Regions from separate parts of the Brevibacillus sp. FW306-2-1A-C05A genome, predicted to be linked through region 2. Evidence: riboswitches for the same ligand, from Rfam matches in the RefSeq annotation. Region 2 holds a riboswitch; the other holds the start of a gene.
What was found. Region 2 has a riboswitch for S-adenosylmethionine ahead of AC3WJN_RS21195 (sugar ABC transporter substrate-binding protein). Riboswitches for the same ligand answer to the same signal wherever they lie in the genome.
Positions count from the first base shown of each region.

Region 1: it holds a riboswitch for S-adenosylmethionine, as region 2 does, so the genes downstream of both, mtnK (S-methyl-5-thioribose kinase) here and AC3WJN_RS21195 (sugar ABC transporter substrate-binding protein) in region 2, are expected to answer to the same signal.

Region 1 covers NZ_JBYSWV010000023.1:21,161-33,501, forward strand. The annotation lists gene AC3WJN_RS14890 (RDD family protein) at 1-212, shown strand, start outside; gene AC3WJN_RS14895 (CAP domain-containing protein) at 345-1,355, shown strand; gene AC3WJN_RS14900 (hypothetical protein) at 1,451-1,591, opposite strand; gene AC3WJN_RS14905 (MFS transporter) at 1,769-2,953, opposite strand; gene AC3WJN_RS14910 (ABC transporter ATP-binding protein) at 2,993-5,080, opposite strand; gene AC3WJN_RS14915 (ABC transporter ATP-binding protein) at 5,108-6,850, opposite strand; gene AC3WJN_RS14920 (GNAT family N-acetyltransferase) at 7,078-7,632, opposite strand; gene mtnA (S-methyl-5-thioribose-1-phosphate isomerase) at 7,793-8,833, opposite strand; gene mtnK (S-methyl-5-thioribose kinase) at 8,830-10,059, opposite strand; SAM riboswitch class I at 10,240-10,385, opposite strand; gene AC3WJN_RS14935 (anti-sigma factor) at 10,478-11,671, opposite strand; gene AC3WJN_RS14940 (sigma-70 family RNA polymerase sigma factor) at 11,668-12,186, opposite strand.
Region 2 covers NZ_JBYSWV010000046.1:19,719-32,059, forward strand. The annotation lists gene iolE (myo-inosose-2 dehydratase) at 1-242, shown strand, start outside; gene AC3WJN_RS21150 (transketolase) at 239-1,093, shown strand; gene AC3WJN_RS21155 (transketolase family protein) at 1,097-1,789, shown strand; gene AC3WJN_RS21160 (hypothetical protein) at 1,786-1,908, shown strand; gene AC3WJN_RS21165 (hypothetical protein) at 2,098-2,403, shown strand; gene AC3WJN_RS21170 (dimethylarginine dimethylaminohydrolase family protein) at 2,672-3,547, opposite strand; gene AC3WJN_RS21175 (IclR family transcriptional regulator) at 3,750-4,484, shown strand; gene AC3WJN_RS21180 (DUF421 domain-containing protein) at 4,693-5,415, shown strand; gene AC3WJN_RS21185 (GNAT family N-acetyltransferase) at 5,572-6,213, shown strand; gene AC3WJN_RS21190 (ATP-binding protein) at 6,217-7,473, opposite strand; SAM riboswitch class I at 7,676-7,796, shown strand; gene AC3WJN_RS21195 (sugar ABC transporter substrate-binding protein) at 7,914-8,936, shown strand; gene AC3WJN_RS21200 (sugar ABC transporter ATP-binding protein) at 9,014-10,504, shown strand; gene AC3WJN_RS21205 (ABC transporter permease) at 10,506-11,504, shown strand.

The sequences.
Region 1 (12,341 bases), on a different contig from region 2:
GCAAGCTGATTACCGGAATCCGGGTCATTAGTGCCAGACAGTCCCGGGGCAACCTGTCGGGCGGCCAGGTCATCCTGCGCGAAGTGATTGGCAAGTTTTTGTCCACGCTGCCTTTTGGGCTCGGCTATTTGTGGGTGGCATGGAACCCGCAAAAGCAAGGCTGGCATGACTTGCTCGCGAAAACATACGTCGTCTACGACCGCAAAACGTGAAACCTCCGATCGTCTATTCGGAGGTTTTTCCTTTTTTCGTAACAGATTTGCTTCCTTTGACTCTGTTTTTGGCCCGTCTTTGCACTGATACTGGTAACAACCAAGGCAATTCCACTTCGAGGAGGTAGACATATGCACAAGAAAAAAGCAATCAGCATCCTCGCCTTAGGTCTTTCACTGGCTCTGCTCGGCCAGTTGTCACCCGTTTTTGGTGTGTCCGCCGCTCCTGTCGCAGCCGCAGAGCAAGCAGTCAAATCGGTGTCCACGTACGGCATCCAGCTCGGAATGAGCGCCGCTCAGGTCGAGCAAAAGCTGGGCAAGCCCGCACGCAAAGACCCGAGCCACACCGGAGTAGAATGGTGGATCTACAACAAAGATTTGAACAACTACATACAGGTGGGCATCCAAAACAGCAAAGTCGTCACGCTGTTTACGAACGGAGCGAAGATCAATATCGGGGGAATCACGATCGGTTCCACCACCAAAGCGTTGCAGGAGGCATGGGGAGCGCCACAGAACACTCTGGCTATTACTCCATCGCTGCGCATCCAGGACAATACGCTCAAACATCCGACTTATCTTCAAAACAATCAGGTCATCACCTTTTCCATCGATCAACTGGGCGGCAACAAAGTCGCAGGTGTCCGCATCTCCACGCCAGAGCACTTCGCCACGATCGCCATGGGCCTGATGTACCCGATTGTCTATACACAGTTGCCGGCACAGCCGAAGCTGACAGACGCCCAGATCAAGCAAGCCGCCATCGCTTATGAGAAAGAAAATTTCGACTTGCTGAACGTCGCTCGGCTGCGCGCCAAATTGCCTGTCCTGACCTGGGACGAGCAGGTCGCGGCTGTCGCCAGGGCGCACAGCAACGACATGGCGCAGCACAACTACTTCAGCCACACCTCGCCGACGACGGGAAGCCCGTTTGACCGCCTGAAAAAAGCAGGCATCCGCTACAGCTACGCGGGCGAAAACATCGCCTACGGCCAACTGGACGGCATTGAAGTCCACATGGGCTGGATGAACTCCTCCGGCCATCGGCAAAATCTTTTGAATCAAAACTTCAAACAGTTGGGCGTCGGTGTCGTCATCAAAGACGGCCGCCCGTTCTACACGCAAAACTTCGTCTCGAAGTAAGCGCTCGCGAAAAAAGACACGCCAGCACAATCGCTTGGCGTGTCTTTTGTTGCTCTAACGAAGACTTCTTGCCTCATCCACGGACAGAGTCGAAGTTACTGCTGCGCAGCCGCATTCGTAGCAGGAGTTGGCGGCGGAACCTGCCCCTCTTCGGAAAAAAACGGGATGATGACCAGACTGAGAACGAAAAACAAAATCCAGACGATCCCCCGCTTGAATATGCACGGAGTCAGCATCGGGTCAACCCCTTCCAAAAAAACAATTCTTCTATAGTAATACGCTTCCCTCCCCTGCGCCCGTTTATGCTTTTTTACGAAGAAAACTTACAGTTCAGCAAAAATGGTTGGGAAACCCCGGCAGCACAAAAAGCCATCCTCCACACATGCAGAGAATGGCTTCGTTTTTGGCATCCATCAGCCTTGTTTTTGCAATGGCAGCGGATAGCCCTCTGCCTGGGACTTGCTGTTTCGGGCAAACAGGCAGGCGGCGGCGAAGACCACGAGAAGCGCCCCCATCAGCCAAAACATCGTCCACGGCTCCCACAGCTCCATGAGCACGCCGTTGACGTTTGGCGCGAGAATGCTCGCGATCCCGAAGTTGATGCCCGCAATAATTCCCGCAGTCGGCACCATGGCGGCAGGCAAAATATCGGCCGAATAGGCCAGACCGAGCGAGTAAAACGATCCGACTGCCGCCCCGGCAAGCGCGAGCAGCAGCATCATCAGCCAGACGTTTTCCCCGGCCAGCGGGAACAGGAAAAAGGCAATCCCCCCGACAAGCGCACAGGCGAGCATCACTTGCCTGCGCCCGATCCGGTCGCTCAGCGTCCCGAGCGGCATTTGCAAAATAATGCTGCCGACTACAAACGACGGCAAAATCAGGGAAACCCACTCCAGCGACAAGCCTGTGCGCAACGCGTAGACCGGAAAGCTGCCGTTCAAAGACGTCTCCATGAACCCGTATAAAAAGGAAGGAATCAGCGACAGCCAGCCGATGCGCAGCACGGTGGCGTATTTGTTTTGTTTCTTTTCCGTTTGCTTGAGCTGTTCGGGATATTCGTTTTTAATCCGCGACAAAAGCACAAAAGCTACGGCGTACAAAAAAAGCAAGACGCCAAACGGCACCCACAGCCCGAGCGGCAACAAATTCAAGCCAAGCGGCCCGATGCTGAAGCCGACGCCATACGCCAGCCCGTACAGGGACAGGTCGCGTCCCCGCGTTTGCGGCGCGGCGATTTTCGTCACCCACATCTGGCTGGAGTAGTGCAGGCTGGAATCGCCAATCCCCATCAGCATGCGCAACACAAACCAGACAGCCAGGTGGCTGAACAGCGGGATGAGGGCAGTCGCAATCGTGAGCAGCAGCATTCCCCACAAAATCGTGGAACGGTAGCCGATCCGCCTCAGCGGAATTTCCAGCAAAGGCGAGACGAGCACCATCCCCACGTACAGAGCGGCGGCGTTCAGCCCGTTCATGACCGACGACACGCCCTGCTTTTCCAACAGCACAGCCAAAAGCGGAATGCTCAAGCCTTGGCTCAAGCCCGAGATGGCTACCACCAGGATCAACACCCAGAAGGTGTATCTCGACGAAGACATGGTGTTGAAGCTCCTTTCCCCTAAATCCTCTGTAAACCTCTATCCATTCACTTTAACAGAAAGACTCCCTTGTTGAAGCTGGTACATTTTTTGATACAGTCCATCCTGTGCCATCAGCTCGTCATGCGTTCCCCGCTCCACGATTTCCCCGCGGGACAATACGAGAATCTGGTCCGCGTGCTGGATCGTCGACAGCCGATGGGCAATGATAAACGTCGTCCGCCCGCGCGACAGGACGTGCAGCGCTTCCTGGATCGCCAGCTCGGTTTCGCTGTCGATGCTCGCCGTCGCTTCGTCGAGAATCAAAATCGCCGGATCGGCCACAAGCGCCCGGGCAAACGAAATGAGCTGCCGCTGTCCCGCAGACAACGTCATGCCGCGCTCGACAACCGGCTCGTCGTACCCTTGCGGCAGGCGCGTAATAAATTCGTCGGCCCGCACTGCCTTGGCGGCCTGCACGACTTTTTCATCGGAAATCGCATCGTTGTACATGCGAATGTTGAAGCCGATGCTGCCCGTAAACAAAAACGGGTCTTGCAGCACCAGCCCGATATGACTGCGCAGCGAGTGCGTGTCGATCTGGCGCATGTCTTTTCCGTCGATCAGGATGCGCCCTTTTGTCACCGGATAAAAGCCGAGCAAGAGGTTCATCAGCGAGCTTTTCCCTGATCCGGTATGGCCGACGAGCGCGATCGTCTGGCCCGGCTTCGCGGTGAACGAAACGTTTTTCAGCACGTACTCATCTTCGTTGTAAGCAAACGACACCTGGTCGAACACCACTTCCCCGCGCGGCCGCGCGATTGGCGTCCCCGCTGTTTGCGATTCGGCCGCCGTGTCCAAAATATCGAAGACGCGTGTGGCCGAGATCGTCGCCTGCTGCATTTGCGACAGGCGGTTCATAATCATGTTGATCGGCTCGAAAAAGCGACCCATGTAGTCTACGAAGGCAAACAGCGCCCCGAACGAAATGACGCTGTGAAACGACGCGGAGCCGTAGTACCAGATAATCAAGGTCAGGGCGATTTTCCAGATCAGGTCGACAGCGGGCCGCAGCAGGAGCGACTCCAGGTTGATTTCCTTCATCCGCACCTTGAAGTAGCTTTCGTTCACCTGCGCAAACTCTTTTTGCACGCCTTCCTCGCGGCGAAACGCCTGGACAATCGCCATGTTTTGAATCATCTCGTTGATCGTCGCGTTCATGTCGCCGAGCTTCGCCCGAATCACCGCGTAGTAGCGGGAGCTGTACTTTTGATAGACGTAGACCAAGAGCGCGAGCAGCGGCACAGTCAGACAGCAGAACAGGGCCAGTTGCGGCTGGAGCACGAACAGCGCGATCAAGATTCCGAGCAAATAAATGCCGTTTTGCACAAACGTAGCAAGCACGCTCACGTACAGCTCGCGAATCGCCTCGGTGTCGTTGCTCACGCGGGAGACGAGCGAGCCAACCGGCGTCTTGTCAAAAAAGGAGACCGGGAGCTTCTGCAAATGCACGAACAGCTTCATCCGCATCTGTTGAATGATGCGCTGGGCGATCGTTTGCAGCCACAAAATCTGAATGTAGTTGAAGCACGCCGACAGCAAAATCAGCGCTCCGTACCCTAACGACAGCCAGATGATCGGCTGCACGTCGTTTTGGTACATCGCCAAAACTTCTTCGCCCGTCAGCCGGATTCCTGTCGGAGCCGCACTCGTCCCCGCCGCATCGCCCGCCGTCACCGCAAAGCGCTCCCGGCCATTTTCCGGCTCGATGGGCGTGAACTGCTTCTCGCCGTTTTGCTCGATTTTTCCCTCGATCAAGTAATACGTCGTGCCTGCCGCAACTACGGTCGCTTCGCTCGCCTGGATGCTGCCGGGTGTCAAGCCCGCATCGGCCAGCGCATCCTCCCGTATATAGTAGCGATCGTTTATCGCAACCACCAGGTCCTCGGGCACCTGCGGCTTTTGTTCAAACTCGTACCAGGGCTTCTGGATGGCGAGGATGTGATTGTCGATCATCGCCTTGGCCAGAAATGGTCCCGCCAGCTCCGCACTCGTCCCGAGCAGAAGCAGGATCAGCGCTCCCCCTATTTGCTTTTGAAACGGCCGCGCAAATGCGGCCAGCCGCTTCCATACGTGTTCTTTCCCCACGAAACGCTCTCCCTCCCTCTTCACGGCTTAGCCGGCAACATCCCGCTCCATTTGCTGTCTGCGATACTGCTCCGCATACCAGCCGTTTTGCTGCATCAGCTCATCATGTGTTCCCCGCTCGACAATCCGGCCTTCGTCCAGCACGAGAATCAGCTCGGCGTGTTGCACGGCAGACAGGCGGTGAGCGGTAATAATCGTCGTTTTGGCGGCGCGCTCCTCGCGCAAATGACGCAAAATCGCCTCTTCCGTCCGGGCGTCGACCGCCGACAACGAATCGTCGAGAATGAGGATGCCTGCATCGAGCAGCAAAGCCCTGGCAATCGAAATCCGCTGCTTTTGCCCGCCGGAGAGGGTCACGCCCTTTTCGCCCACCATCGTTTGCAGGCCATCGCGGAACTGGGCCAGATCATTGCTCATTTCCGCCAGCTTGAGCGCGTGCAGTACCTCCGCCTCTGTCGCTTGCGGCCGGCCAAACGCTACATTTTCCGCAATCGTCCGCGAGAACAGTAAATGCTCCTGCGGCACATAGGCGATTTTTTCCCGCAGCGCTGCAAATGACAGTTTTTCAATCGGCACTCCGCCGACAAACAGCGACTGCTCCTTCAACTCGTATTGATGCAACAGGGCGCGGCACAGCGTCGACTTCCCGCTCCCCGTCCGCCCGACAATGCCCAGCGTCTCGCCTGCCCCGAGCGAAAAGGTGATGTCAGTGAGCGCAGGCTTTTCACTGCCCGGGTAGGCAAAAGAAAACTGGCGAGCTTCTACCGTATTCGGCGTCTCGGCCGTCACCGGGTGGGCGACTTCCTTCACATCCGGCTGTTCCACCAAAAGCTCGGAGAGGCGCTTGTGGGACGCTCCGCCGCGCTGCAGCACGTTGACTAGCCAGCCAAAGGCGAACATCGGCCAGATCAAAAGCCCGAGGTACAGGTTAAAAGCGACCAGATCGCCCAAAGAAATCGCGCTCGTAAAGACGAGGTATGTTCCATAGCCAAGCCCGATCAGGAAGCTGAAGCCGATAATGATCGCAATCGTCGGCTCGAACAGCGCGTCGATCCGCGATACGCTCACGTTGCGCTCCAGCGTTTTTTCACTGACCCGGCGATAGGCTTCAATGTCTTCCTTTTCCTGCACAAACGCACGCAGCACACGCACGCCGGAAACCGATTGCTGCACGTGGTCGTTCATCTCGCCAAACGCTTCCTGGGCGAGATAAAAGCGCTCGTGCAGCAGTCTGCCGTAGTAGGCGGTCGACCAGGCCAAAAAAGGCATCGGGATCAGCGCCGCCAACGTCAGCTTCCAATCGATGACCGTCACCATGACCCCGAGCGTCAACAGCGTCATGAACAGCGAATCGACCAGCGTGAGCACGCCTGTACTCGCCGTTTGCTCGATCGCCGGAATGTCGTTGGTCGCGACAGCCATCAGATCGCCGCTGCGCTTGCGATGGTAAAACGACGGCGTCATCCGCGTCAGGTGCGCAAACAGACGCTCGCGCAAAGTCCGCTCCAAAATCAGCGCACCGCCGTTGAGCAAGTGTCGCCAGGCAAAACGCATCGCGTACAGCCCGACACCAAGCGAGAGCAGGATCGCAACCGTCCTGGTCAAATCCTGCGTCGTCAAAGAGCTGTTGCGCATCGCATCGACCGTCTCTCCGATCAGACGAGGCGGCCAAAGCATCAGGACGTCGATGAGAAATAAAAACAAGATACCGATTGTGTACCGTTTCCAGTACGCGCGAAAAAACCACGATAGCTCCTTGAGTGTATGCAAGCAGATCCCCCTCCCATGATGTAGCCTTGTATGGAACTCAATTGCAGCCAGCGCTTTTCTCCTGGGCAACTGCACCTTTCCAGCGAATGGACAAACCCGGCTGCGCCAAACCAAACCATGGGCGAAACCGTAATTGTACTAATATATAAAAAAGGCGCGCGCATCACGCACCCCTTCTTGCTTCCTTCATCGTAATTTACTGAATTTTCTTTGTCAATCCAACTTTTTCAGCTACGTCTTGCCAGCCATTCTTCCTTCAACATGCTGTACACGGCATGGTCGACAAAATGGTCGTACAGAAACTCGTTGCGGCGCAGGATTCCTTCCAGTTGAAAGCCCAGCCGCTCCGGGATCGCTCTGCTCCTGTAATTTTCCGTCGCCGCCTGAATCGTGACCTTTTCCAGCCCCCACGAGCCGAAAATAAGCTGGTCCATGTACGCCGCCACTGCCCCGGTCATCAGTCCCTTGCCCTGGAACTGGGCGCCGAGCCAATAGCCGATCGCCGTTTTCTTGTTGATCCAGTCAATATTGTGCACGCCCAGCGTTCCGGCCAGCCGTCCGTTGTGCCAGATTCCGTAGTGAATGCCCTGATTGTCGTTATGCTGCTGGATCGTTCGCTGGATAAAATGGCTCGTATCCTCGACACGCTTCGTAAAATTCAGCCAAGGCAGCCATTCCTTCAGGTAGGGTCTGTTGGTGTCCGTGAGCCAGAACATTTCGGCGGCATCGGACAGCTCAAGCTGTTTGAGAAACGTCTCCTCATTAATCGGTATCCTTCTCATGCAAAAGCCCTCCTTATATTATGTAGATGCAGCGACTAAAGACTGGCAAACGACTGCTTACGCTCGATTATGCGACCGGAGCCATTGTTTGGCAAGCGGCAGGGACGCTTCTTGCGCAAAAAGCGCCCGCCAGCGAACTGGCAGACGCTCATGAGCGTGATTATTGTTTGCTTTTCGCAATCTCTTCCGGTTTGAAAATGCCCGTCTCGGTGACAATCGCCGTAATGTATTGGGCAGGCGTCACATCGAACGCCGGATTGTACACTTTGATGTCGTCAGGTGCTACCTGTTTGCCCAGGCCGTGCGTGATCTCCTCGGCCGGACGCTCCTCAATCGGAATGTCCGCGCCTGTCGGTGTTGCCAGGTCGACTGAGGACAGGGGAGCTGCCACGTAAAAAGGAATGCCGTGCGCCTTTGCCAAAACCGCTACCCCGTAGGTGCCGATCTTGTTGGCGACATCGCCGTTGGCCGCCACGCGGTCCGTTCCGACGACGACCGCCTGCACTTTGCCCTGCGACATCACCATCGCCGCCATGTTGTCGCAGATCAGCGTGACGTCGATGCCCGCCTGCTGCAATTCATACGCGGTCAGGCGAGCGCCTTGCAAGACGGGACGCGTCTCGTCTGCATATACTTTCAGATTCCAGCCGCGTTCCTTGGCCAAATAAAAGGGAGCCGTAGCCGTTCCGTACGCTGCCGTCGCCAGCGCCCCCGGATTACAGTGCGTGAGAACGCCCATGCCGTCTTGCAGCAGCGTGAGCAGATGCTCTCCGATCGTCCGGCACACCTCGGCGTCTTCCTTTTGAATCGCCAGCGCTTCGTCAAGCACAGCGGCTTTCAGCTCTGCGATTGGCAGGGCAGCGTCTTTTTTCACGCGCGCCTTGATCCGGTCGAGCGCCCAGAACAGGTTGACAGCGGTAGGGCGGGATGTGCCCAGGTAGTCTGCCTGGCGGTTCAACTCCTGCCAAAACGCTTCGTACGTCTGTGCCTCGCTGCCGCGAATCCCCAGGTACAATCCATATGCTGCGGCCATGCCGATTGCCGGCGCGCCGCGCACTTCCAGGCGGCGAATGGAGCCCCATACTTCTTCTGCGGTCGTCAGCCGCAAGTAAATCGTCTCTACTGGCAAACGCGTCTGGTCAAGCAAGACGAGCGCGTCGTCTTCCCACTTGACTGGCGTTGTTTGTGTACTGGTTGTCATACTGTCGTTGCCTCCTGATAGTAGCGTGCGGTTACCTGGCGGACGATGTCCGTGATGTCTGTCGATTCGTCGACGTTGCTGCGGCCGAGAATCAGCGCTTCTCCGATCGCCAGCGCCAGTCGCTCGGCTTCTGCCCGTTTTTCATCGTCTGCGATGGTGTTCAGATCAGCCACTCCCGCAAGCCCGATCACGCGGCGCAAAATTTTGCAGCCGGCATAGCCCGCCGTGTCCTGAATCAGTCGCTTCACGTAGCTTTGCCACAAACCTTCGACGTGAGCGCTGCGCTCTTTTGCCTGTTTGTGCCAGAGCTGAACGAACTGGGAAACGAATTCGTTCCAGACATCTTCCACCGTTTCCAGTAAGTATTCGCGGTACGAGTCGCGTTCTCCTGGGTCTTCTTGCAATCCGTGTTGACCTGCGTAGTTGAGCAGCAGGTTGGCGATGACCGCGCCGATGTCAAAGCCGATTGGCCCGTAGTAGGCAAATTCCGGGTCGATCGCTTTCAGGCTCGTCTCGGTGATGAAAATGCTGCCCGTGTGCAAGTCGCCGTGCAGCAGCGCTTCTGCGCGCGTGAGGAAGTCGTATTTCAGCTTGGCGATCTCCAGCTTGAGCGGCTTGTTGTTCCAGATCGCTTCCACTTCCCGGCGAATCAGCGGGTTGAAGTCGTTGGTCGGCGCATTTTCGTACGGATCGGTAAAGACGAGATCTTCTGTGATTTTGCACAATTCCGGATTTATGAATGTTCCGACGAGCGCTTTTTTGTCGTACGGATGCGCGCCCAAATCCGATGTGTAGAACAAGGTGTGCGCGAGAAAACGGCCGATCTGCTTCGGAAAAAGCGGATAGCGCTTGCCCTCAATCAAGCCTTTGCGCATGATGATGTGGTCGCCTACGTTTTCCATCACCGTCAGGGCCAGCTCCTGATCGAAGTGGTACACTTCCGGCACCAGGTCCGGTACGTATTTGTGCTGGATGCGAAGCGCTTCGCTCTCGATCCGGGCGCGGTCGATGGTCAGCGGCCACGACTCGCCCACGACTCTCGCAAACGGCAGCGCCTGCTTCACGATCACTTTTTTTCCGGTAGCCGACTCCTGAATATCGAACACCAGATTCAGGTTCCCGTCCCCGATTTCGCGGCTGGTCAACTCGGCCCCCTCTGTAAACAGACCCGGCAAGCCTTTTACGTACTCTACTGCTTCCTGTTCAGTCAATGCGCGGTATGCCATGATTGATTACTCCCCTCGTTAAGTAGTTTCTCTCTATCTGTAGCGGACTGGTCATATCCCCCAGCCTTGCGGTCAAACGGTGTCATGCGGCAATCGGCGTTCGTGCTGTGACATACAAAAAGACCTCTTTTCCGAAGAAAAGAGGTCGCTGTCGTCACGTACAAATAACGTGTCATGTCCCCCTTATCTTCCAGACCACTTTTGTTTCTGCAGGAATTAGCACCGTGCACGTCGCTTTTTGCTTCAATCGCTGCTCGCGTTGAAATCGCGTCGTGTCGGTTGCCGGGTATCATCGGGCCAGTCCCTCCACCTTCTCTGGATAAGGTATCCAAACGTATGCGGTTTTGATTTAGTTTGAATCATACAACCTGCGGTTCCACGATGTCAACACTCTTTTTTTGCAAAAACGGCTCGCCTTCTACCAGCTATTCTGCGTCCCCGAGGCGGCGGGGCGCTCCCAGTTCCACCAGTCGATTTTGCCGACAAACGCGGCGGTAATCGACTTTTCCTCCTTGAGCCTGAGCAGCTCCTTCGTCGGCCCGGTCAGGACGGCGCCGTAGATGCGCACGCCTTTTTCCTGCAAATAGCGATAGCGCTCCTCGAGTTGCGGATTGCCGCCCGAAAGCAGCGCGTAGCCCATGTCGCGCGCCAAGCTTTTTTGCTCGGTCAAATACTTCATCTCGCCCATGAAGGCGGCCATTCGCCGCTCGCCTTCTCCGTTCACCTGAATCGGCGCGGTTCCGTAATCCAGCTCCCGCTCGGCAAAGCCCCAGACCTCCCCCGGGCCGAGTAGCAGATTGCCGGCTTCCCCGTCAACTTGTTTCACCTCCACGCCAGTGTCGACGGCAAACCAGACCGTCTCCTGGTTGTAGCTGCTGACATGGCGGGAAACCAGCTCGACATACTGCTCATACGTCAGGAAGCTGTCAAACGAGATCGCCAGTTGGGAAACCGTTCCTTCCGGCAGCTTTTCCAGCGTCGTCCAGGCAGGCGTGCGCAAAAAGGACGTGTCTTCTTCCGGTTCTCCGGCCGATAGCGGATAGCGGAAAAACAGCTTTTGCTCCCTGACGCCCCCTGTCCACTCCGGTCTGGCGCTCACGTTCCACAGCACATTCGTGCTCCGAAAGCGGCCAGCGCTTTTGGCCTCCTTGCCAACCTGCTCTCGCAGCTCCATGTCGATGCTGCCGTACAACAGCCCCACCTGCGAGCCGCTGCTGCCCACGCTCACGCCAGGCTGGGTAAAATTGACCATGTCCCGTGCCACCCGGAACAAATCGTCATGCATCAGCGTCCCCACCCAGCCGTTTACGAACAGCAAGAGCACACCCGCGAGGCAAGGAATCGCGAAGGCATAGAAGGAGGTCGTCAGCCTGTTTTTCCACTTTCCCCGGCGGACGATCGCCCGTTGTCTTGCTTCCGAAAGCCCTGGCGCAGCCTCCTGCTTGCCGTCTGTCCCTTGTTCTTCCCCGAGCAATAGCCGTTCCAGCCGCTTCCCGTACTCTTCGTCGTCTGCCAGTTCCTCGCCCAGCCGTTTCGCTTCCTCGCCCGTCAAATCCCCTCTCAGGTAAGCAAGCAGTTTTTGCTCGCGGTCATCCCCGTTTTGGTTCGTCATAGCCCTTCCTCCTTCCACAGTTGCCGCATCTTTTGCCGTCCCCGAAACAGGGAGCGCTTGACATCCGCCAGTTCGATTCCCAGCACCTCCGCCATTTCCGCGTAGGAAAACTGCATCGCCGACAGCAAAATCACCTGTCGCTGCTTTTCCGGCAGCCGCTCCAAACAGGCGGATGCAGCCTCCCACAACTCCTGGTTCACGAGCTGGTCAGCGGGATCGACGGCGGAAGCATCCAGTCGTTCCGGCACGCTCCCGACGTAATCGACTGGCCGCCGCTTCTGTTTGCGATGCCAGTCCACGAAGGCGTGGTATGCTACCTTGAACAGCCACGGCCGCACTTTTTCCCCGTGATAGTCATCCAGGGAGGCATACGCGCGAAAAAAAGTCTCCTGCGTCAAGTCTTCCGCCTGCCTCCGATCGCGTGTGAGCCGGAAAAGATAGCGGTATATATCGTTTACGTGCAACTGGTACACGTCCTCCAAGCCTACTTTCCCAATGCCTCCACACCCTTTCATCCGATACCACGCACGCTGAGTAAAAAAGTTTCACTTGCTGCCTCCTTTTCCCTGTGAGCAGATGCACATTCTCGGAAAAACAAAGATTGACTAGCGGAACGAGAAGGCATATCATGGGTGTATCGCACACGGATAGATGACGTGTGAACCACATA
Region 2 (12,341 bases):
AGGCAAGGGCGGAACAGGCTGATTTCGTCACCTGCATCCGCAGAGGGGTGTTCACTGTCCCAGGTGATGGAAGCCTCGATTTTGCCCCGATTTTCAAGGAGTTGGTCGAGCGGGATTATCAAGGCTGGGCTATGCTCGAAGGCGAGCAGGACCCGCTCGTTCACAACCCTTTTGCATACGCGAAAAGATCCATTGCCTTCATCGAGCAAACGATATCATCAACCAGAGGTGAGAAAGTATGAAGACGGTTTCCGCTCAGGAAAAAATCAATTGGCTGCAAAAGAAAAGCAGCGAGACCCGGAGGCTGATTCTGCAAACGGTGCACCACGCAGGGGCAGGCCATGTCGGCGGGCCGCTGTCTGTGACCGATCTTTTGGTCGCTCTTTATTTTGACGTGATGAATATCAAGCCTGACGAGCCGCTGTGGGCGGAGCGGGACCGCTTTGTGCTATCCAAGGGGCACTCCGCGATCGCCCTCTATACGGTGCTGGCGCTGCGGGGCTACTTCCCGGTGGAGGAGTTGAAAACGTTCGACGATATCGACTCTCGCCTGCAAGCCCATCCGGACATGAAGCTGCTGCCCGGACTGGACATGTCCACAGGCTCGCTGGGGCAGGGAATTTCTGCCGCAGTCGGCATGGCGCTGGGCGCAAAGCTGAAGCAGCAAGCGTTCTCCACATACTGCATCATTGGCGACGGCGAATCGCAGGAAGGGCAAGTATGGGAAGCGGCGGACGTAGCGGCCAAATACGAGCTGGACAATCTGGTAGTCATCATGGACTACAACAAGCTGCAGCAATTCGGCTGGAAGGGAACGGAAGGCCGCGAACGGGAAATCCCGATCTTTTCCCCGGAAGACCGCTGGGCGGCGTTCGGCTGGAACGTGCTTGCCATCGACGGCCACGATGTGGAACAGATCATCGAGGCGTGCCAGCAGGCGAAGCGCGTGCAAGGCAAGCCGACCGTCGTAATTGCCCACACCGTCAAAGGCAAGGGCGTAAGCTTCATGGAGAACAACTACACATGGCATGCGAAAGTGCCGAATGCGGAAGAGCTGAAAGCAGCCTTGGAAGAACTGGATATGGGGGTGTAGAAGATGCAATTACAGCTTGATAAAAAAGTAGCCATGCGCGATGCGTTTGGCGAAACATTGCTGCAATTTACGAAGGACGATCCGCGAGTGTACGCAGTCGATGGCGACCTGGCGACCTCCACCAAGCTGGATAAAGTAGCGGAGGGGAATCCGGCCAAATTTTTGCAGATGGGCATCGCCGAGCAGAACATGCTCGGAGTCGCTTCCGGTCTGGCAACAGTCGGCTTGCAGCCGTGGGTGTGCACGTTTGCCGCTTTTATTGTGAAACGCTCTCTGGACCAGATCGCCGTGGCGATTGCCCAGCCGAAGCTGGACGTGAAAATGATCGGGGCCTACAGCGGCTTGCTGACCGGATGCACGGGAAAAACGCATCAAGGTCTGGAAGATATCGCGATCATGCGCAGCCTGGCCAACATGGTCGTCCTGGCTCCGGCGGACGCGGTCGAAGTGAAAAAGGTGATGGAGTTCGCCCGCGACTACCACGGTCCCGTGTACATTCGGCTGGCGCGCGACCCGCTGCCGACCCTTTTTACGGAAGAAACGCACACGTTTGCGCTCGGCAAAGGCGTCAAGTTGATCGCAGGACAGGATGTGACGATCATTTCAACCGGGACGCAAACAGGCCGCGCCGTTCAGGCTGCGAACCTACTGCGCGCGGAAGGCATTCAGGCGGGTGGGAAGAGTGGACAGGGATGAAATTCCCCGAGTCCGGCACGTACATTATTCCGGATGCGCTCGTTCCGGTGCGCATCGAAGTGGAAAAGGACGAGGTCGTGTACGTGGAACCGAATGTGTGGATGCAGCATTTTCTGTAAAAGCCAGTGTGCATAGCTGGAAGCTGTTGTTTTCTTAGATGAGAAGAGCCGTTATTTGTGCGGCTCTTCTTTTGCATTCTACGATTTGTCTGAAAAGAATGATAAAATTCACTCGACAAATGGAAAAAGACTTTCTACACTGGTTCCGGCAAGGTAAATAATGGCGACATCTTTTATGCCGACTTGGGGATGAACTACAATCCGGAACTGGCATATGCTCATCCGGTTGTTGTATTGGAAGAAGTGGGAGCTCTCGTGAGGACGATTAGTGAAGGTCGGTTATTAGATAAAAAAGGAGGATTGCATGACATTTCAAATCCCCGCTCCTTATTTGTTGAGATAAAAACGAAGTGCTTTGAGATTTGTTTTCCAAAGCAATACATTACTCAATTAAAGTTGGAAAAACAGGTCGAAGATTTGACGGATGATAAAAAACGGTTAGAAAAGCAGATAGAGGATCTTCAGAAAGAATTGATTGAGTTGAGGGCAAAGTAAACTCAATCGACATCAAAAAAGGGAATTGACTAGATAGTTTGCTAGAGGTAAGCTAATATTATGGCGAAAGGCCGATAGTATTAATGATAAGCCGTAAGGGCGAGCATATGAACCAGTTTGAAGAAAAGGGCAGCTCAAGAAGAGCTGCTCTTTTCTTCGATGTGCTTCCAAAGATGGAAAAGAGCAAGCCATGTACGAAGTGGTGAAGACTGGTCGGCCCACTCAAGACAAAATGCCACTGTCCACGTGGCTTTTTGTCTGTAGGAAGCTACACACGCTCCACCGGAGAAGTCAGGCAAGTCGGGCCGCCCGTGCCTTTGTAGGAGATTTCTTCGCCTTCGTATTCGTACACGGTAGCGCCTGCTTTTTCCAGCCGCTCCTTCGTGACCGGATTGCCCGCCACGACCATGCACACGCGCGGGGCGAGCGCGAGGACGTTGCTGCCGAGGTTTTCGTATTCGCGATCGGGCACTTCGATCAGTTCGATGCCTATGTCGACGAGCAGTTGGCGGAAAAACACAGGCATTAGCTTGGAGTAGACGACAGCGAGATCGTGGTCGACGAGGCTGATAATCGACATCAGATGCAGGCACTCGGCCGGGCCGCGGTCATATGGCAGCGGTACGACGATGACTTCTTCCGTGAAGTCCTTGACCATCTCCTTAATCTGGGCGATCGCCGCCTGATTGGTGCGGAAGCCAAGCCCGATCGCCAACGTTTTTTCATCCAGCCAGACGAGGTCGCCGCCGTCTGCCTGCGCATCGCCTGTCAGTTGTCCCAGGATCGGGATGTTGTTTGCTTGCAAAAACTCCTTGTACACTTCCGCTTCGCCTTGGCGCAGCTCTTTGCCGGATTTGAGGATGATCGCGCCTTTGGACGTGAACTTTACCGGATCATGGGCGTAGAGGGAGTCGAGCCCGGTTTTGTCCGATTGCGGGAGGTACAGCACGTTGGCTACGTGCTCGCGGAGGATCGCTTCGAATTTTTCGTACTCCTGCAAAGCTTTGTCCCAGTCAGGGCAGTCTGTATAGTGAAAAGTTTTCCAGGATGCGTCGAGATGGGCCTGGCTGATAAACGCTTCGCGGGGATGCTTGATGATGACGGTTTTCAGCTTTTTGACCATGGATTGGCTGCCTTGGAACATGGTTGCCTCCTTTTATTCCACATTGTAGAATATTGTTCATATTTCGAAAATTTATTTTCAGTGTACACATTCTGATTTTGCACTGTCAATCGTTATTCCGGGCTTGCAGCGGCTATCGCGGGAAGTTTTTTGCGATTCACAAAATTACAGCAAATCATTTAAGATGAGGTAGACGAGACATGAGGAAAAAGGGGAAATGACTGTGATTCAATCGTTTGATCGGGCGATGGCGATTGCGACGGCACTTGCGTCGGACGAGCATAGAAAGTGGTGGACCATCAACGATTTGGCGAAAGAATGTCAGCTCCCGGTGAGTACGATCTACCGCTTGTTGTACACGCTGATGAAGCACGGGCTGGTGGAGCAGGATGCAGCTACCAAGCAGTACACACTGGGGATCAAATGGATGGAGTTCGGCCTGCGCGTGCTCGACCGGATTGATTATCGCAAAGTCATCAAGCCGATGATCGAGGAGCTTGCCAGAGAGGTGGAAGAAAGCGTTTACTTCAGCCAGCCGAGCGGCCTGGAGTCGATTGTGATCGATCGCGTGGACAGCCAGCACAACATTCGCATCTACGACCAGCTTGGTTTGCGCATCCCGATGCACATCGGCGCGGCAAACAAGGTTGTTTTGGCGCACATGCCGGCAGAAGAAGCGCGGCAAATCGTGTTGCAGCTCGTCGGCGAGGAGGAGACGCCCGCTTTCATGGAAAAGCTGGCCGAAATCCGCAAAGTCGGCTATGCCGTCAGCTTCGCGGAACGGACGGAAAATACGGCTTCGGTCGCGGCACCTGTTTTTGATTACACGCAAAAAGTAATCGGCGCTTTGAGCATCGGCATCGTCACCTTCGATCTGAAAGAAGAGCGGTTGAATTATTTGATCGAGCGCGTGAAGGACGTCGCCTGCAAAACGTCGCAGCGGCTGGGGAGGATGTAGCTTTGCGATGTCTATATGCTGGAAATTTTTCTGCTATATGAAAAATATGGTCGAAAGCTCCTGGCGAGACTGTCAGCCCGAATGATCGGGGGCAGTCTTTTTGGGGCCAGTGACGGTTTGTGCTTTACGGGCAAAGCTTTTCGCATAATTACTACCAAAACTTTACATAGTAACAGGAGGAAACGGTTGGGGCAGGAGGCGTTTTTGCGTGGAACTGTTCAGTGAGAGCTTGATTGTAGTCGGGCGTGTATTTACGATTTTGCCGCTGCTGTTGATCGTGACGCTGTTCATGGGAAAGCGTTCGATTGGCGAGCTGCCTGTCTTTGATTTCATGATTATCATCACGCTAGGCTCCGTGACCGGGGCCGATATTGCCGAGCCGAATGTCCACCACATTCCCATTGCGGTAGCGATTGTGGCGCTCGGGGTGCTGCAACGCGTCGTGTCCCAGTGGTCGATTGTGTCCAGGCGCTTCGGCAAAATGGTCACGTTTGAGCCAACGGTCGTTTTTTACAACGGAGAGTTTCTCGTCCCTCAACTGAAAAAGATACGCTATTCGCTCGATAACGTACTGCAAATGCTGCGGGAAAAAGACATTTTTGACCTGTCGGAGATTGAGATGGCGATCATCGAGGCCAATGGCCGACTGACTGTCCTGAAAAAATCTGCGCAGCAGCCAGTGACGAGACAAGACCTGCAAATCCGGACTGCCTCGACGGGCCTCTCCCTGCCTGTGATCGTCGAAGGAAAAATATGTGAAGAGGCGCTGAAGTACCGCGAACGGGACGAAGGCTGGCTTTTGCAGGAGCTGAAAAAAAGCGGCGTCGCCATCGAGCAGGTTTTTCTCGCCACATTGAATCGGCAAAACGACTTGCTGTTTTTTGAGAAACATCCGGACAATCCGCAGCGGGTCCCGCCCGTTCAGCATTGAGAGGAAGGCAGACAGCATGCAGCGTACAGGCGCGCCAGGCTATCCCATTCAGGAAGCCTGTAGTTTGCCGATTTCGTTTATTAAAAAATATTTTATCAATTAAAAATAATTTTAGAGGATAAGTGTGGTTGTCATCTCAATCAGGGAGGAATGACCATGCTTGTTTTCAAGGCGATGGAGCAATGTTCGGTGGCGGAGGCCGTTTTGGTCTACAACAGAGGGTTTTCCGGCTATTTTTTCGACCAGTCCAAAACGCCGGACACGCTTATCTGGAAAATGGGGAAGGAGGAACTTTCGCCCGCGCATTCGCTGGTTGCGTTTGTAAATGGCGAGCCGGCCGGAATCGTGCTGAACGGGATATGGAACAGAGGCGGGCGAAAAATCGGCTGGAACGGAGGGACAGGGGTGGCGCCGAAGCACAGGCGCAGCGGAGTCGGGCAGGCTTTGATCGAAGCGACGTTGCAGATTTACCGCGAGCAGGGCGTGGAGCTTGCGGCGCTGGTCGCCATTCGCGAGAACGTGCAGGCGGTCGACTACGCGCTGTACAGGCGGATTTTTGATGAACAGGGAAGGCAAACGACTGCCTTGCTGTTTCAGTGTGAAGCCAGTCCCGGACGAGCAGACCGGGAGGCGATTGTCGCAAGCGCGCTGGCCCATGTGTTTGCTCCGCTGGACCAGGAGCTTCATCGCCTCACCGTCAATTTGCCCGTCGCAAATGAGACAACCACCCGAATTTTGCAAAGTGCGGGCTTTTCCACGCTGGCCGAGCAGGTTTTCATGACCAGGCCACTCGCCTAGCTGCTACTGCGGCTGATGGTACGGAAACGTAATCGTGAACTTGGTGCCGACCTTCGGCTTGCTCGACACGCTCACAGAACCGCCAAACGTGTGAATGACGTGATAGGAATAAGTCAGGCCGAGTCCGGTCCCGCTCGTTTTGGTAGAAAAATAGATCGTGCCAAGTCGTCTGATCTGGCCCTCGTCCATCCCGATGCCGTTGTCCTTGATGACGAGCAGGGCGTTGTTTTTTTCGATGAACAACGACAGGGAGACTTTCCCTTTGGCCGTCTCCGCGCATGCCTCGATGGCGTTTTTGATAAAGTTGACCAGCACCTGCTTGAACTCGTCGGGATTGGCCATGATCGTGACGGGCTTTTCATAAGCTTGCAGCTCCAACTCGACGTTGTTCATGTTGGCAAACGGCAGCATGACCTCGCGGACGACATGGAGCTGCTCGCATACGTCGATCAGCTCGGTGCGCTCCTTGAGCGGCTTGGACAGCGCCAGGTACTCCGTCAAAATCGCTTCCGTGCGCTGAATCTCGTCCATGCTGATGCGAATGTACTGATCGGTTTTCGCAATGTTTCCCGGGTCCTCCTGGATCAGGCGCAAAAATCCTTTGACGGCCGTGAGCGGGTTTCGCACCTCGTGCGCCAGTGAAGCGGCGACGTGGCTCATCGTCTCGATTTTTTCGTTTTGGGCATGGCGAATGAACAATTCCTTGTCTGATACGCATTTGCTAAATAACGACATCAACAGCCAGATGCCGACAAAATTTTGAACGGGAATCACAAGCACATGATAGGGAAGCTGATGGGATACATAGGTGGGAAAATTGAAATAGGTCAACCCCAAATCTATCAGGGAAAAAAGCGCACCCGTCAAAAGAGTAAACAGTGTTTTCCGATAACTGGCTTTGTAGCGTTGATATATCAGGAGGGAGATTGCAAACGTGGCGGCCATTACGAGCATGGCGACCCAGGTGCCTTCGCCGCCCAGATAAAAGCGGTACAGCGCTGATTCGATCAGCACGATCAAGGCGATTCGTACTCCGCCGTAGATCAGAGCGAAAAAGACGATGACGTGCCTGATGTCGAAAATGATTCCTTCGTTGACGCTCGAAGCGAAGGTCATCGCCAGAAACATGCAGACAGAGCTGGTTACGAGAATAAAGCAACGGCTATAGTTACGCATCCGGTCGCGGTAATAGATGTTGAACAAAACAAACGGTGTCAAGGCAAAAAACATTTGCAAGATTAGTTCTTTTAGTAGACTCATTAGACATCCCCATCGCAAATTTGCATGGCTTTTGCTTCAATCTACAAGGTTTCGACAAGACCTTACATAATTCCTCCAAAATTTGGACATCGAGTTGGGATTATTTTGGAGGACAAAAGCTTCAAAAACCCAGTTGACAGATGGGTAAAACAAGGATTATAGTCTGTATATATTAATACAAACGTTGCGAAAATAAAAACTACTCTTATCCAGAGAAGGCTGAGGGAATGGCCCTATGATGCCCGGCAACCTAGCTGGCAAGATCACCGTCTTGCGAGCCAAGGTGCTAACTCCAACAGGTAGCGATACCTGACAGATAAGAGGCGCGAATCTTGTCGATCAAGCCTCTTTCATCTGTTGAAAGAGGCTTTTCCTATTGGAAGGTCGTCGCCTCCTCAGCTTGAAGCTCAGCAGGAAGAAAGAAAAAGGGGGATTTTTCGATGAAAAAGAAACTGGGTCTTGTCACATCAATCGTACTGGCTGCGTCGCTGGCCTTGACCGCTTGCGGCGGGGGAGCGGACACCCAAAATCAGGCGGGAAGCGGCGCTTCCGGCGGCGAGAAGGCGAAGCGCATTGCCTTGATTATGCGCCAAAACGTCGGCACGTTTTCTGCCCAATACATTAACGGCGTGAAGCAGGAAGTCGAGAAAAACGGCGGCGAGCTGACCGTATTCAACGCAGATACCGATTTGTCGAAAATGGCCTCCAACCTCGATGCTGCGGTGAACCAAAATTTTGACGGCATCCTGATTGACCACGGTACGGCGGAAGCGCTGCAGCAAGGCACGCAAAAAGCGGTCGACAAAAAGATCCCGGTTGTGCTGTTCGACACCGATATCAAGCTGCCGGGCGTCCCTGTCGTCGAGCAAGATGACAACAAGCTGGCCGAGTTGAGCCTGGAAAAGCTGGCTGCCGATACGGGCGGCAAAGGCAACATCGTGAAAATTTGGGTAGCGGGCTTTGCGCCGATGGAAAAGCGCCAGGTAACGTATGAAGCATTCCTGAAAAAATACCCGGATATCAAGGAAATCGCCGCGTTTGGCTCGGCAACGAACAACACCGCGCTGGATACGCAAGCGCAGATGGAAGCGATTTTGAAAAAGTATCCGAACAAAGGCGACATTACAGCCGTATGGGCATCGTGGGATGAATTTGCCAAAGGGGCAACCCGTGCGATCCAGCAAGCAGGACGCACCGAGATCAAGGTGTACGGCATCGACCTGAGCGACGAAGACTTGCAACTGATCCAGGAGCCAAACTCTCCTTGGGTCGCGACAGCAGCGGTAGATCCGTCGAATATCGGACGCATTCATGCGCAGACCGTTTTCCAAAAAATGAAAGGCGAGCAAGTGCCAGACAGCGTGAAGCTGAATCCGGTGCTGGTCAAACAGGAAGACTTGCCAAAGGATAAAAAAGTAACGATGGGCGATCTGTCCCAATACGTACAAGAGTGGGGCAAGTAAGCAAATAGAGCTGGTTGGTTTGGCTATTCCCGTTGCTTTTGTCAACGGGAATCTTGTTTATTTAGGGGGGGCGAAAAGTGTCCAGCTTGCAGATGAAAGGGATTGTGAAGCAGTTTTCCGGCGTGCCTGCGTTGCGCTCCGTCGATTTTGAAGTCAAGGCTGGCGAGGTGCACGCGCTGCTCGGAGCGAACGGAGCGGGAAAAAGCACGCTGATGAAAATTCTTACAGGCGCGTATCAGGCGGATGGCGGCAGCATCGCGATTGACGGCAAGGACGTCTCGATCCAATCGCCGCAGGATGCGAAAGCGTTGGGCATCCAGTGCGTCTACCAGGAAGTCGATACGGCGCTGATCCCGTATTTGAGCGTGACGGAAAACATTTTGCTCGACCAGATCGTGTCCAAAAGCAGCAAGGGACTCATGAACTGGCAAGGGCTGCACAAGGAAGCGGAGAGCATTTTGCAAAGCTTCGGCTTTTCCATCCCTGTGCGCATGCTCGTCGAGGAATGTACGCTGTCCGAAAAGCAACTGATCTTGATTGCCCGCGCGACCGTGCAAAAAGCGAAGTACGTCATTTTTGACGAACCGACAGCCCCGTTGAGCACGAAGGAGAGCGAGCGGCTGTTTCTCATTATCGACCAGTTGAAAAAAGCAGGCGTCGGGATCATCTACATTTCCCATCGGCTGCCGGAAATTTTCGAAATCTGCGACCGGATCACGGTCATGCGCGACGGTCAACTGATTGCCACGAGCGAGACGGCCGCTACTACGATGGATGAAGTCATCGGGAACATGCTGGGCAAAAGCTTCGAGGAAGAGTTCCCGAAGGTGGAGCTGCCGATTGGCGAAGTGATCCTGGAAGCGGCCGGAGTGGCTGGCGGCAAGGTGCGCGGTGCGGATGTAAGCGTTCGCGAGGGCGAGATCGTAGGCGTCGTAGGACTTGTCGGGGCAGGGAAGACGGAGTTGGCCCGGCTGCTGTTCGGAGCGGATGCGGCCGAAGCTGGCGAGATCAGGCTGAAAGGCAAGGCGGTACGCCTGCGCTCGCCAAAGGAAGCCGTGGATGCAGGGATCGTCCTCGTCCCGGAGGAGCGGCGAAAAGAAGGCATTTTTGTTGAGGAATCCGTAAAAAACAACTTGTCTGTCTCGACTTTGTGGAAATGGTCGCGCCTCGGGTTTGTCCGCAGGGGAGTCGAGGCGGGGCAAGCGCGGGAGCTGGTGCAGCGGCTGGGTGTGAAGACAGCGGACATCGGCCAGCTCGTCGGCCACCTCAGCGGGGGGAACCAGCAAAAGGTCGCAATCGGCAAATGGCTCGATACGGATGCGCAAATTTTCATGTTTGACGAACCGACCAAAGGCGTGGACATCGGCGCGAAAAGCGATATTTACCGCCTGATCGGAAAGCTGGCGGAGCAGCGCAAGGGCGTTTTGTACTTTTCCTGCGAGTTTGCGGAGGTGCTGGGCATCGCGGACCGGATTCTGGTCATGTTCGAAGGGAAAATCGTCCGGGAGCTGAGCCGGGCGGAAGCGACGCAGGAGCGGATTATGTATTATGCAAGCGGAGGTGAGTAACGTGGAAGGTAAAAAATTCAGCCTGTTTGATTTTATTTACAAATACGGAACGGTTGCGGTTATTGTTATCGTTATGCTGTTATTCAGTTTGACCAACCCGTATTTTTTTACGTATGACAACATTACGGACATTTTGCGCTCGATCTCGATCGTGACGTTTGTCGCCATCGGCGTTACGTTTTCCTTGATTGTCGGGGGCTTTGACCTGTCTGTCGGTTCGACGGTGTCGCTGACTACCGTCGTCTCGGCCTCGATGATGGTCTGGTACGAGCAGGGCGTGTTCGCCACACTGGTCGTTCCGATTGCGCTCAGCCTGATCGTCGGGCTGGTCAACGCGTTTCTGGTCGTCAAAATCCGGATTCCCGACCTGCTGGCGACGCTCGCGATGCTCTACATCGTCAACGGGCTGCACATGACGTATTCCAAAGGCTACTCGATCTACGCCAACATGCCGATGGAAGACGGTTCGATGGCTCCGGGGAAATTCCAGGAGTGGTTTTTGTGGCTTGGCCAAGGCAAAATTTTCTCGCTGCCTGTGCCAGTTATCCTGACCTTTTTGCTGGTCGCGGTCACGCACATCTACCTGACCTACACCAGACAAGGACGGATGCTGTACATGACGGGCGGCAATCTGGAAGCCGCGCGCTTGTCAGGCATTCCGGTCAATCGCTACCGCACGCTCGCCTACGTGTTATCCGCGCTGTTTGCCGGCTTGGGCGGGATGCTCTTGGCGGCGCGGATCGGGACAGGCCAGGTGAGCAGCGGCGGCTCGATGCTGATGGATGCAGTGGCAGCGGCGTTTGTCGGCTTCTCTGTATTCGGCGCGGGCAAGCCGAATGTGTTCGGGACGTTCGTCGGCGCAATCCTGATCGGGGTGCTGCTCAACGGCATGACGATGCTCAACCTGCCGTACTACGCCTACGATATTATCAAAGGGACGGTATTGGCGCTGGCGTTGGCTGTGACGTATTACCAGCTTCGGCGGAAAAGAAAAGCGTAGAGGTGTTTGCGCTTGCGTTCGCGCGTGCAAGGCAGGTCGTCAGGGAGAAGCTGGCGGCCTGTTTTTGTTGGGCAGAAGAAGAGTGGGTACGATTCTTATCAGTGTACGTGCAGCATGGCGAGGCTGCGAAGGCGAGGAAAGCAAGAGTTGTGCCTTTTTGGGACGGAGGTTTTTTTTCGATTGCTTGGCGACTTGGTGCAGTCAAGGTAGTTTAGGTTAGTTTAGGCGAGAATGTGGTTTTTATTGCGAGCCGTGGGATCAAGGCGGACTGGCTGCTTGGAAAACGGTTGATCGTCGCGGTAGTGGTGAGAGGAAACAGGAGAAAGCGCTACAGGTACTTGGGCCTCTAGCGGGGGAGCGGAGGCTGGGTAGGAGTCCCAAAGGCCTTCGCTGCTTTCTCCTGTTTCCTCTACGAGCTGTTTCTGTCGTTCGGGGGTGATTTTGGGTTGTAGATCAGGAAGCAAAGTGCTTAAGACAAGGAAGCGGTTTTTCTAAAAGCATGCATGTTGTATCGTCAGGGAGGCTAGCATTAATAGCTCTCAAGAAAGACGACAATCCCACCGCAAGCTTTCTTTTTTGTAGTGTCTTTTTCCCCGGAGCCGGGCAGTGATACCCCCAGCAGGGAGCCCAAGAAGTTACAGCGATTTCGTCTCTTTTCTCGCCACACCAAAAGCGCCGATAAAGGAGCTTTAAAAACCCAACCAACCCCACAGCATCATGTTCGGCTCATCACGCCACTACACTGCAAACAATTTTTTATAGTTCCAATCCTTTTTGTAACAGATAAGAATGGATAAGACTCTTATCAAAGCATAAGTGCAGCAACATAACGAGACT